3 regions of the Bacillus thuringiensis genome follow, and region 2 is predicted to be linked to each of the others. Evidence: riboswitches for the same ligand, from Rfam matches in the RefSeq annotation. Region 2 holds a riboswitch; each other region holds the start of a gene.

Region 1 (3,291 bases), 330 kb from region 2:
ATTCATTGAAAGTATTGCGAGTTTTAACTTTGTTGAAAGAAGACTTTCCGTATTTAACAATTCAAGACTTCTTCCAGGAACGAACGATATATGGGTTAGCACAAATTCAAAGAGAATTAAAAGTTGAGGAAGAAGAAGTATTCCATGAATATAAAGTTATACATGAGCCAGATCCAATTTCCCGTATAAATGAAGTGACAGACAGCAAAGTTTCAAATATCTTTTTAACGGGAGCTACAGGTTATTTAGGTTCACATATATTGTATGAATTATTAAAAGATACAACAGCACATATTTATTGCTTAGTAAGACCGACGCAAGATATACAACAAAGAATTGTTAATACATTAACAAATTACTTTAAAGATATAAGTCAAGAATGGTTGCAACGCATAACAGCAGTACCTGGTGATCTTGGGGCAGAGTATCTTGGTATGGATGAGGATAAATTTATTCACTCCAAAGTTGATACGGTGATTCATTGCGGTGCAGATGTAAGACATTTTGGAGATGTAGCCCAGTTTGAAAATGTGAATGTGCAAGGAACGAGTCGTATGTTAGCCCTAGCGGAAGAAGGAGCATCATTCCACTTTATTTCAACAATTGGTATTCCGATAGAATTAGCAATAGAGCAATGGGACACATATGTGGAAACAGGTGATTTTAATTACGATGTAGAGTTAGAGAATGTGTATTCTGATAGCAAATTACAGGCAGAAAACCTTGTTCGTAAAGCGATACAAGAGGGTGTCCGTGGAAATATTTATCGTGCAGGTAACTTAGCGTGTCATTCAGAGACAGGTGTATTCCAACAAAATATCGAAGGAAACGCATTCTATCGTCTTATTAAAGCGATGCTACTTATTGGACAAGCTCCTAATGTGAAATGGGGAATCGATTTCACACCAATTGATTTTGCTAGTAAATCAATTGTAACGTATGTACAAGATTCACAAATAGATGGAGAAACGTTGCACATCTGTCATCCACATCAAATTGAGTTTGAACAATTTATACAGCTAATTGGAGAGTGTGGATACAATCTTGAAATGGTTCCACTTTCAGAATATGTAAATACCGGACTTGAATTAGCGAAGGGAAATGAAGTAGTAGCTGAGTTAATTGCTTCTCAAGTTGCAGGAGATGGAGCGCAGCAATCTGAAATTGTAATGGGTACACGTAGAACGAATGAATGGATTAAGAAAAAAGAATTGATAGTACCAGCAATCAATAAAGAATTTATACAGCAGTTATTAGCTCATGGTGAAAAAGTTGGATATTTTCCAAAAATAATGAAATGATTATGCATGCTTTTGTTTGTTCAATAAAATAAATCATGCTACAATGAAAACGAATTAAGGACCGGGGAGCCAATTGGCTGAGAGGATGTAAGTAAACATCGACCCTCAACCTGATCTGGATAATGCCAGCGTAGGGAGTTACTTAAAGTGATGTAGCATATGTTATTCTATAATAACTTGCATACAAGGCTTTCCTACGCAGTAGGAAAGCCTTTTCTTATTTTTGAAATTTAATTTTATAAGGGGGATTTTATTATGTCACAACAAGTTACAATGTCATTTTCAGTAGTACCACAAGCGAAAACGAAAGATGTATATTCTGTTGTCGATAAAGCAATTGAAGTTGTGCAACAATCGGGAGTTCGTTATGAAGTAGGGGCAATGGAAACAACTTTGGAAGGAGAATTAGATGTACTTCTTGATGTCGTTAAACGTGCGCAACAAGCTTGCGTCGATGCTGGAGCAGAAGAAGTGATTACTTCTATTAAAATCCATTATCGTCCAAGCACTGGTGTAACAATAGATGAAAAGGTTTGGAAGTACCGTGATGAATATGAAAAACCAGAAGCAATCTAAACTTATTACAACTATTTGGCTTATCCTTCTCATTGCAATATGGGAAGGATCTGTTTCATTATTTAAAATCGAACCGTGGATTTTACCAAAGCCTTCTGCCATTGTTCAAGAATTAATTGGGATGAAAGATTTACTATTACCAAATACGATGCAAACACTGCAGGAAGTTATAATTGGACTATTCTTTGCAATTTTATTGGGGACGAGCATCGCAATTATTATGGACGTTATACCGTTATTTCGTATTTTAATAAATCCATTGCTCGTTATTTCGCAAACAATTCCAATCGTTGTACTTGCACCGCTATTTATTATTTGGTTTGGATATGGGATGTTGCCAAAAGTAATGGTCGTAATACTCGTTTGTTTCTTCCCAATTGCGCTTAGTATTTTAGAAGGTTTTCAAACAGTAGATAAAAACATGTTGAAGCTGTTACAAACAATGAAGGCGACAAAGTGGCAAGTTTACCAGAAAGTAAAATTTCCAGCAGTGCTCCCATACTTTTTCTCAGGTTTAAAAATTGCAGTTACATATAGCGTAATGGGGGCAATTATCGGAGAATGGCTCGGTGCAAGTGAAGGATTAGGGGTTATGCTTACGAGGGCTACAAAATCCTTTTTGACTGCCCGAGTATTTGGTGTTGCAGCAATCATCGTTATGGTGACATTATGCCTGTATTTTATCGTAGAGTTTATGGCAAGAATAACAGCACCATGGATATATAGAAAGGACGGCAGAAAATGAAAAAAGGTTTAAAAGTTATGTTAGCTGCCTTATTAGCAGTAGGTGTGGCTGGATGTAATCCGGCGAAGAAAGAAGAAAGCGCAAGTAAAGATCAAAAAGTAAAAGTAGTATTAGATTGGTTTCCAAATACGAATCATACTGGCTTATATGTAGCGCAAGCGAAAGATTATTACAAAAAGCAAGGATTAGATGTAGAAATTATTCAACCAGGTGACAATGTAACAGCAGAGCAAATGATAGCATCAGGAAAAGCTGACTTCGCAATAAGCGCACAAGAAAATGTAACGTTAGCTCGTGTGGAAGGGATCCCTGTTGTGTCTGTAGGCGCGATTATTCAGCATAACACTTCAGCTTTTGCATCGCTTAAGAAAGATAATATGACGTCACCGAAAGCTTTTGAAGGTAAACGTTATGGCGGCTGGGGAGGACCAGCGGAAGAAGCGACATTAAAGACGATTATGGATAAGCATCAAGCTGATTTTAATAAAGTTGAAAAAATTATCTTAGGACAAACAGATTTCTTTAAATCAATCGGCCGTGATGCAGATTTCGAATGGATTTATTACGGTTGGGATGGTATTGAAGCGAAGCGTCAAGGAAAAGAGTTAAATACGATTATGGTGAAGGACTTAGATCCAGCGCTTGATTTCTATAGTCCTGTTATTATTA
Region 2 (3,291 bases):
TTATGTAATTCAAAATGAAGATGTTGCCCGTATGAATGACCTGTGTTTCCCATATGACCTACTAATTGTCCAGTTTGTACTTGATCACCAGTTTGTACAGTGCGATCCTTCATATGGGCATAAACAGTTGTATATAATTTCCCATTGATTTGATGCGCAATGAACACAACATTTCCATAGCTAGCTGAATAATAAGATTTCACAACTTTACCTGCAGCAGCAGCTTGGATAGAGACGTTCCCTGGAGCGGCAATATCTATACCATAATGCATTTGTTCCCAGCGTATATCAAAGGTTGAGCTAATTCTTCCTTGAGCAGGGAATTTGAAAGCAGCTGGAATAGATGAAGGTTGCTCTGTTTTAGCTTGTGGTTGATTTTGTACTACATAGTGTTTTGCTACATATCCGTATCCTGTGCCAAAACGAATTTTATACCAAGTTCCTACAGTTTCTACTACTTGTACTTGTGTACCGTTTTGTAATGAACCGAGTAGAGCGCTACTTGTACTAGTGTTGCTACGTACATTCAGATTAGGTGTTGCAACAGTATATTTTGTATTATTTTGAACGGTGATTCCTTTTACTAAGGGCTGTGAACCATTAGAAACGAATGCTTTTTGTACGTAACCTGTTTGGCCATTGTGTGATATTTTATACCATTCGCCTTGATCTTCTTGAACGGTAATGAACTTGCCATTTGGTAATACATCTAAAATGGAAGATTCTAAATTAGGTTCAGAGCGAACGTTTAATGCATTAGCATTGACGATGTATTGATCATTAGATTGAAGTTTGTTTTTTAGTAAAATAGCATCTTTTTGTACATAACCTACTTTATTATGAACAGATACTTTATACCAACCATTAGTTGTTTCAAGGATGTTCACTTTTGTATTAAAGCGAATTGTATCAATTGATGTGCTTTTTACGTTATCTTTTGTATGTAATGCTACTTGATCGACTTTGACATACCCAGTTTTAATATTAGATAATTGTTCAGCGTTTGCTTTTTGTACATTTGTTTCACCCATAGAAGGAAGTAAAGAAGCAATCGCTACAGTAGTTGCTGTTAAAGCAGTAGCTTTCATATTCATGGAATAGAGACCTCCTCTAGTTGTATAGTTGTAATTTTATTATAGTATAAAGATATAATATAGTGGGTGTATTCACATAAATGTAATATGAAATCAATATAAAAATAAATTTTTTGAGGATAATGATTCCCTTTTATACAATTAATTGGGGTTTTATTTTCTAAAATAGAATGTATGTATTTTATAACTTCAATATTTTGTTGATAATTAAGAAAATTAAAACAGTTGATGATGTCTTATTAGGGTGTTATACTGACAGTGATAATTTTATAGTTTGCTAGGAGAGCTGGTGTTGCCAGCTGAGAGTAGGCCGTAAGCCTTTGATCCTTTTTATTACCTGATCTAGATTATGCTAGCGTAGGGAAGCAATTCGGACACTAACAATGAGTCCCCGTTTCTTTGCGTATAGAAACGGGGCTTTTTTATTTGAAAATTTCATATTGAAACCACTAGGGGTGCTTGATTTGCTGAGAGAGGAATAATCCTTAACCCTTATAACACCTGATCTAGGTAATACTAGCGAAGGGAAGTGGAACATCGAATAAATGTATAATTTTATTTGCTGTAACCACTTCTTATATATAGAAGTGGTTTTTTATTTAGATACATATATTGAAAGGGGATAGAGAAATGAAATTTTGCGATAGATTATTAGAAACTGTGCAACCAGTTTGGGAGATGAGTCATAATCATCCGTTTGTAGTGGGTATGGGAGATGGCACGTTAGAAAAAGATAAATTCCAGTATTATATTATTCAAGATTATTTATATCTGCTAGATTATGCAAAGTTATATGCGATTGGTGTTGTAAAAGCAACGAATCCACAAGTAATGGGAAAGTTCGCTGAACAAATTGATGGAATATTAAATGGCGAAATGACAATCCATAAACAATATGCAAAAAGACTTGGAATTTCTATAGAGGAGATAGAGTCTGCGAAACCATCTGCTAAAAATTTAGCTTATACAAATTACATGATGTCTGTATCTCAAAATGGCACACTTGCGGAATTAATAGCAGCGCTTCTTCCTTGTATGTGGAGCTACTGGGAAATTGGAAAGCGTTTAAATGATATTCCTGGAGCAAGAGATCATGAGTTTTTTGGTGAGTGGATTCAAGGATATAGTTCGGAAGAATACGGTAATCTTTGTATTTGGTTAATAGATTTATTAAATGAAATGGCAGTTGGAAAGTCTGAGAAAGAACTAGATAGATTAGAGGAGATTTTCTTATATTCCAGTCGATTTGAATATTTATTCTGGGATATGTCCTATCGTAAGGAGATGTGGGGATTTGAGGAGGAAGAACATACTACAGTTTCATAATGTTTCTTTTCATTACGATGAGAAACCAATCATCCATGAATTAAATGCTTCTATACATGAGAAAGAGTTTGTCAGTATTATCGGACCGAGTGGATGTGGGAAAAGTACTTTATTTCGCCTTATTACAGGCCTAGAGAAGGTAAGTACTGGACAGATAGAACTGACAGAAACAAAGCACCATCCTGTAGGGTATATGCCGCAAAAAGATATGCTTTTGCCGTGGAGAACAATTATTGAGAATGCCGCCTTGCCGCTAGAGTGCCAAGGTGTACAGAAGAAAGAAGCACAAGTAAAGGCAAAGGAACTGTTATATAAATTTGGTTTACAAGGATATGAGACAAAACATCCGAAAGATTTATCTGGTGGTATGAGGCAACGCGTATCTTTTATCCGAACTTTATTAACGGGCGGGGAGATATTGTTATTAGATGAACCGTTTAGCGCGTTAGATGCTTTAACGAAGGCCTCTTTACAAGAATGGTTGTTTGAACAATGGCAAGAGTGGGAAAAAACAATTTTATTCATTACTCATGATGTTGAAGAAGCGTTATTTCTTTCGAACCGAGTTTTAGTAGTGGAACAGCAGCCGATAACGACTTTGACTGAGCGGATTGTACCGCTTGATCATAACAGAACACGAAAAGATTTATATAAACCGGAAGTGTTAGCGCTGAAAGATGAGCTTCTTAGTATGTTACAAAGGCAGGTACTTGTGTGATGAACCGATTGAAAGAATTAGTTCCTGCTATTACACTTTCTAGTATTTTACTTGCTGTGTGGGAAATAGGAGCAAGAATTGTAGATGAGATGTACATTTTACCGTCACCGTCTGCGATTGTAATGAAGATATGGAAACTAAAAGACATATTAT
Region 3 (3,291 bases), 1.7 Mb from region 2:
TACCTTGAGGAACATCTATTAAAATAGTTTGCCAAATTCCCGGAATTACCCATTTAATATCTGCTGCTGTTTCAAGATATGTTTGGAAATAGCTGATTGTAAAATTAATGATTCCTAAAAATACAAACAATGATAAACCAAATCGAATTAATTTCTTATTTGTAAACATATAACACCTCTCAAAATTCATTGGATATTCCTGCTTTTACTTCTTTATTTTTCCATATCTCTATATTTGATTTTAACACAAAAAGAACTCAAAAAAACACAATATGCATATTTGCATATTGTGTTAACAGCACTTCATGGTAATTTAGAAATTCCTGCAAAGAAAAAACAACTCCGTTACAGCTAACAGTGCGGGTTTCTTTTCTTATTTAACTTCATACCTCCAAGCTTTACGTTCAAGGTAAAATTTCATCTCATTACGTTGTGCATCTGAAGTTAGCTTAGTAACATATCCGTTTTATTGTAAAATATATGTGACAGTAGTTTATCCATTTAATGCGTAGACAATTAAACTAGCTAACTTATCGATATGCCATTTCAGCATTTCCTCAGCACTATCGACTTTGCGCAAATTTGATAAGAAATATATATAGATAGATATTATCCATACCTATCTATAACATTACATCTATTCTTCATCCAATTACATCTTTTACGTCTGTATCCACTGGCCATTTTTCTAATGTATAAGCCATTTCCCAAAATGAATATTCATATTGACTGCTAATAATAAAATGCTGTTTCATACGCTTGCGGTCTGCCTCTGTTACTTTTTCAGCGATAGTATCTAAACGTGTAATTTGTTCTTCAACTAGCGTACGGAACCAATCAGATCCATAAGCAGAAATCCATTCGTTATAAATTGGCTCTTCCGGCTGGCACTCTTTTAAGCGTTCACCAATTTCATAATACAACCAATAGCAAGGTAAAATTGCTGCAATGATATCTCCTAAATGTCCTTCATACGCAGCACGATACATATGTGAAGTATACGCATATGCAGTTGGTGCAGGAATAAAATTATCTTTTTCTTCTTTTGTTATCCCTAGCTTTTTAGCAAAATTCTCATGTAAAGATAACTCTGCCTCATATGTATTTTGAGCATGATGTGCCATACGAGCTGTCGTCTCTAATTCAAGAGCTTTTGCAGCTCCTAAAGTTTGTACTTTAGCAAAATGACTCAAATAATATGAATCTTGAAGCACATAATAGCGAAAACTAGCTAAATCTAACGTTCCTTCACCAAGTTTTTTTACAAAAGGATGGTTAAAACTCGCTTCCCAAATTGAATCTACTTCTTTACGTAATGATTGTGAAAAAGTCATTAAAATCCCTCCAATAATGTATAAAATATAAGTATTTATCCACAATTATTAAAGCTGTAAAATAAAAAAACTTTCTTTACAGGCGTAAAGAAAGTGAAATTGACAGTATTTATTTACTCATTAAATAGCAACGTCTTTCCCACTTCCCTACGCTGGCATTAACCAGATCAGGTACTAAGAGTCTCAAAATCACATTTGATCTCAGCCTATAAAAGGCCCCCCTAGTGGATAAATATTTTGTTTTTATAATGTATTCATCATAGCATACTTCGTGAAACTGTCAAAAGAATTCGTTATATAACTATCTTAAAAACCTTCTTCTTTTCTCACTTTTAATGATGTTTCAATAATCATATCTAATAGTTTACTATAACTAATTCCCGCTGCTTCTGCACTTTTTGGCAATAAACTTGATTGTGTCATCCCTGGTAATGTATTAATTTCCATTACATATGGAATTCCGTCCTTCACCATCATATCAACTCTTGCATAAACACTACATTTTAATGCTTTATAACAAGCAAGTGATGCTTTATTTACACGTTCATTAATTTCTGCTGGAAGTTCGATAACTTCCTCAACTGTACTAGTATCATCATATTTTGCATTGTAATCAAAGAACTCGGCTGCATGTCGAATTGAAACTATAGGTAACTGTTTTCCATCCAGAATGGAACATGTAATTTCATCACCTTTTATATACTTCTCAATTACTACTTCAGAATCCCATTCGAATACAGTTTCTAGCATTGAGATCAATTCATTTTTATTGTAAACGATTTTCACCCCGACACTCGATCCGCCAGAGTTTGGTTTTACCACTAATGGAAATCCTAACTTATCTAACTCATCAAGATTTAGATCCTCCATTTTTGTAAGTTCAATCCAATCTGGTGTTTCTACACCTTCATAACGTAAAATCTTTTTCGAAATATTTTTGTCCATACATATACTGCTAGATAACATATTGCTTCCGCTATAAGGAATCCCTAAACTCTCCAGTGTTCCTTGAACTGTCCCATCTTCTCCGTATTTTCCATGTAATGCGAGCAATGCAAAATCAATGTCTTTCGCTTTTTCAATTAAATCCATTTTTTCGTTTAATGTAATTGGAACTATTTCATACTTACTTTTATCTAAATGTGCGATCATTTCATTTCCAGTCATAATTGATACTTGCTTTTCAGACGATACCCCGCCCATAATAACGCCAATTCTCATTCCCTCAACTCCAAATTTCATTTTTTATTGTATCACCAATTATTTTGATTCCCCGAACTATTTCTTCTTCTTTCAAGCGTGAAAATCCTAATCGGAAAGTATTCGTTCCTTCTTCACCAGAGTAAAAAACATCTCCAGGTGAAAACGTAACGCCTTTCTCATAACACTTTTGTAAAAGTGTGCGAGCATTCATATGCTCTTCTAGCTCTATAAATAAATGAAGTCCACCATCTCCAGTCATTCTTTTGAAAGGAATGTACTGGTTACATGCCCCGACAGCTAAATCATATTTTTTCTTATAAACAGATCTTGCCTTTTTTAAATATTTTTCAAAATATCCCTCATGTAAATATTGAAACAGAACAGCTTGATCTAACGTAGATGTGTGAATCGTTCTTGCTCTTTTTACGCTTTCTAAATAATGAATCAGCTCTTTATCTGCAATAATCCAGCCTACACGTAAACCAGGGAAAAGTACCTTTGAAAAGCTACTAATATAAATCACATTATTGCCAGCTCCAGCAAACGTTAATAATGGAGCTAAATGTGAACCTGAATAACGTAATTCTTCATTAAATCCGTCCTCTATAATAGGAACCTTGTATTTTGAGAATAATCTCATCAATTCCGTTCTTTTCTCTGAACTCGTAACAATACCAGTTGGATTATGATAAGAAGGAATTAAATATGCAAAATCAAAATCTTTTTCACGCAAGCTTTTTTCAACTTCATTCGT

The links. Region 2 has a riboswitch for thiamine pyrophosphate ahead of tenA (thiaminase II). Riboswitches for the same ligand answer to the same signal wherever they lie in the genome.
Positions count from the first base shown of each region.
Region 1: linked by a shared signal. The riboswitch ahead of AC241_RS02225 (MTH1187 family thiamine-binding protein) and the one ahead of tenA (thiaminase II) in region 2 are both predicted to bind thiamine pyrophosphate.
Region 3: linked by a shared signal. The riboswitch ahead of tenA (thiaminase II) and the one ahead of tenA (thiaminase II) in region 2 are both predicted to bind thiamine pyrophosphate.

Region 1 is NZ_CP012099.1:424,463-427,753, forward strand. Features, by position in the region: gene AC241_RS02220 (non-ribosomal peptide synthetase) at 1-1,301, shown strand, start outside; TPP riboswitch at 1,354-1,455, shown strand; gene AC241_RS02225 (MTH1187 family thiamine-binding protein) at 1,557-1,877, shown strand; gene AC241_RS02230 (ABC transporter permease) at 1,849-2,622, shown strand; gene AC241_RS02235 (ABC transporter substrate-binding protein) at 2,619-3,291, shown strand, end outside.
Region 2 is NZ_CP012099.1:750,351-753,641, forward strand. Features, by position in the region: gene AC241_RS03880 (SH3 domain-containing protein) at 1-1,094, opposite strand, end outside; TPP riboswitch at 1,364-1,475, shown strand; TPP riboswitch at 1,536-1,639, shown strand; gene tenA (thiaminase II) at 1,725-2,420, shown strand; gene AC241_RS03890 (ABC transporter ATP-binding protein) at 2,389-3,138, shown strand; gene AC241_RS03895 (ABC transporter permease) at 3,138-3,291, shown strand, end outside.
Region 3 is NZ_CP012099.1:2,485,976-2,489,266, reverse strand. Features, by position in the region: gene AC241_RS12790 (DUF3937 family protein) at 1-190, opposite strand, end outside; gene tenA (thiaminase II) at 645-1,334, opposite strand; TPP riboswitch at 1,462-1,567, opposite strand; gene AC241_RS12780 (D-alanine--D-alanine ligase) at 1,641-2,555, opposite strand; gene pdxR (MocR-like pyridoxine biosynthesis transcription factor PdxR) at 2,560-3,291, opposite strand, start outside.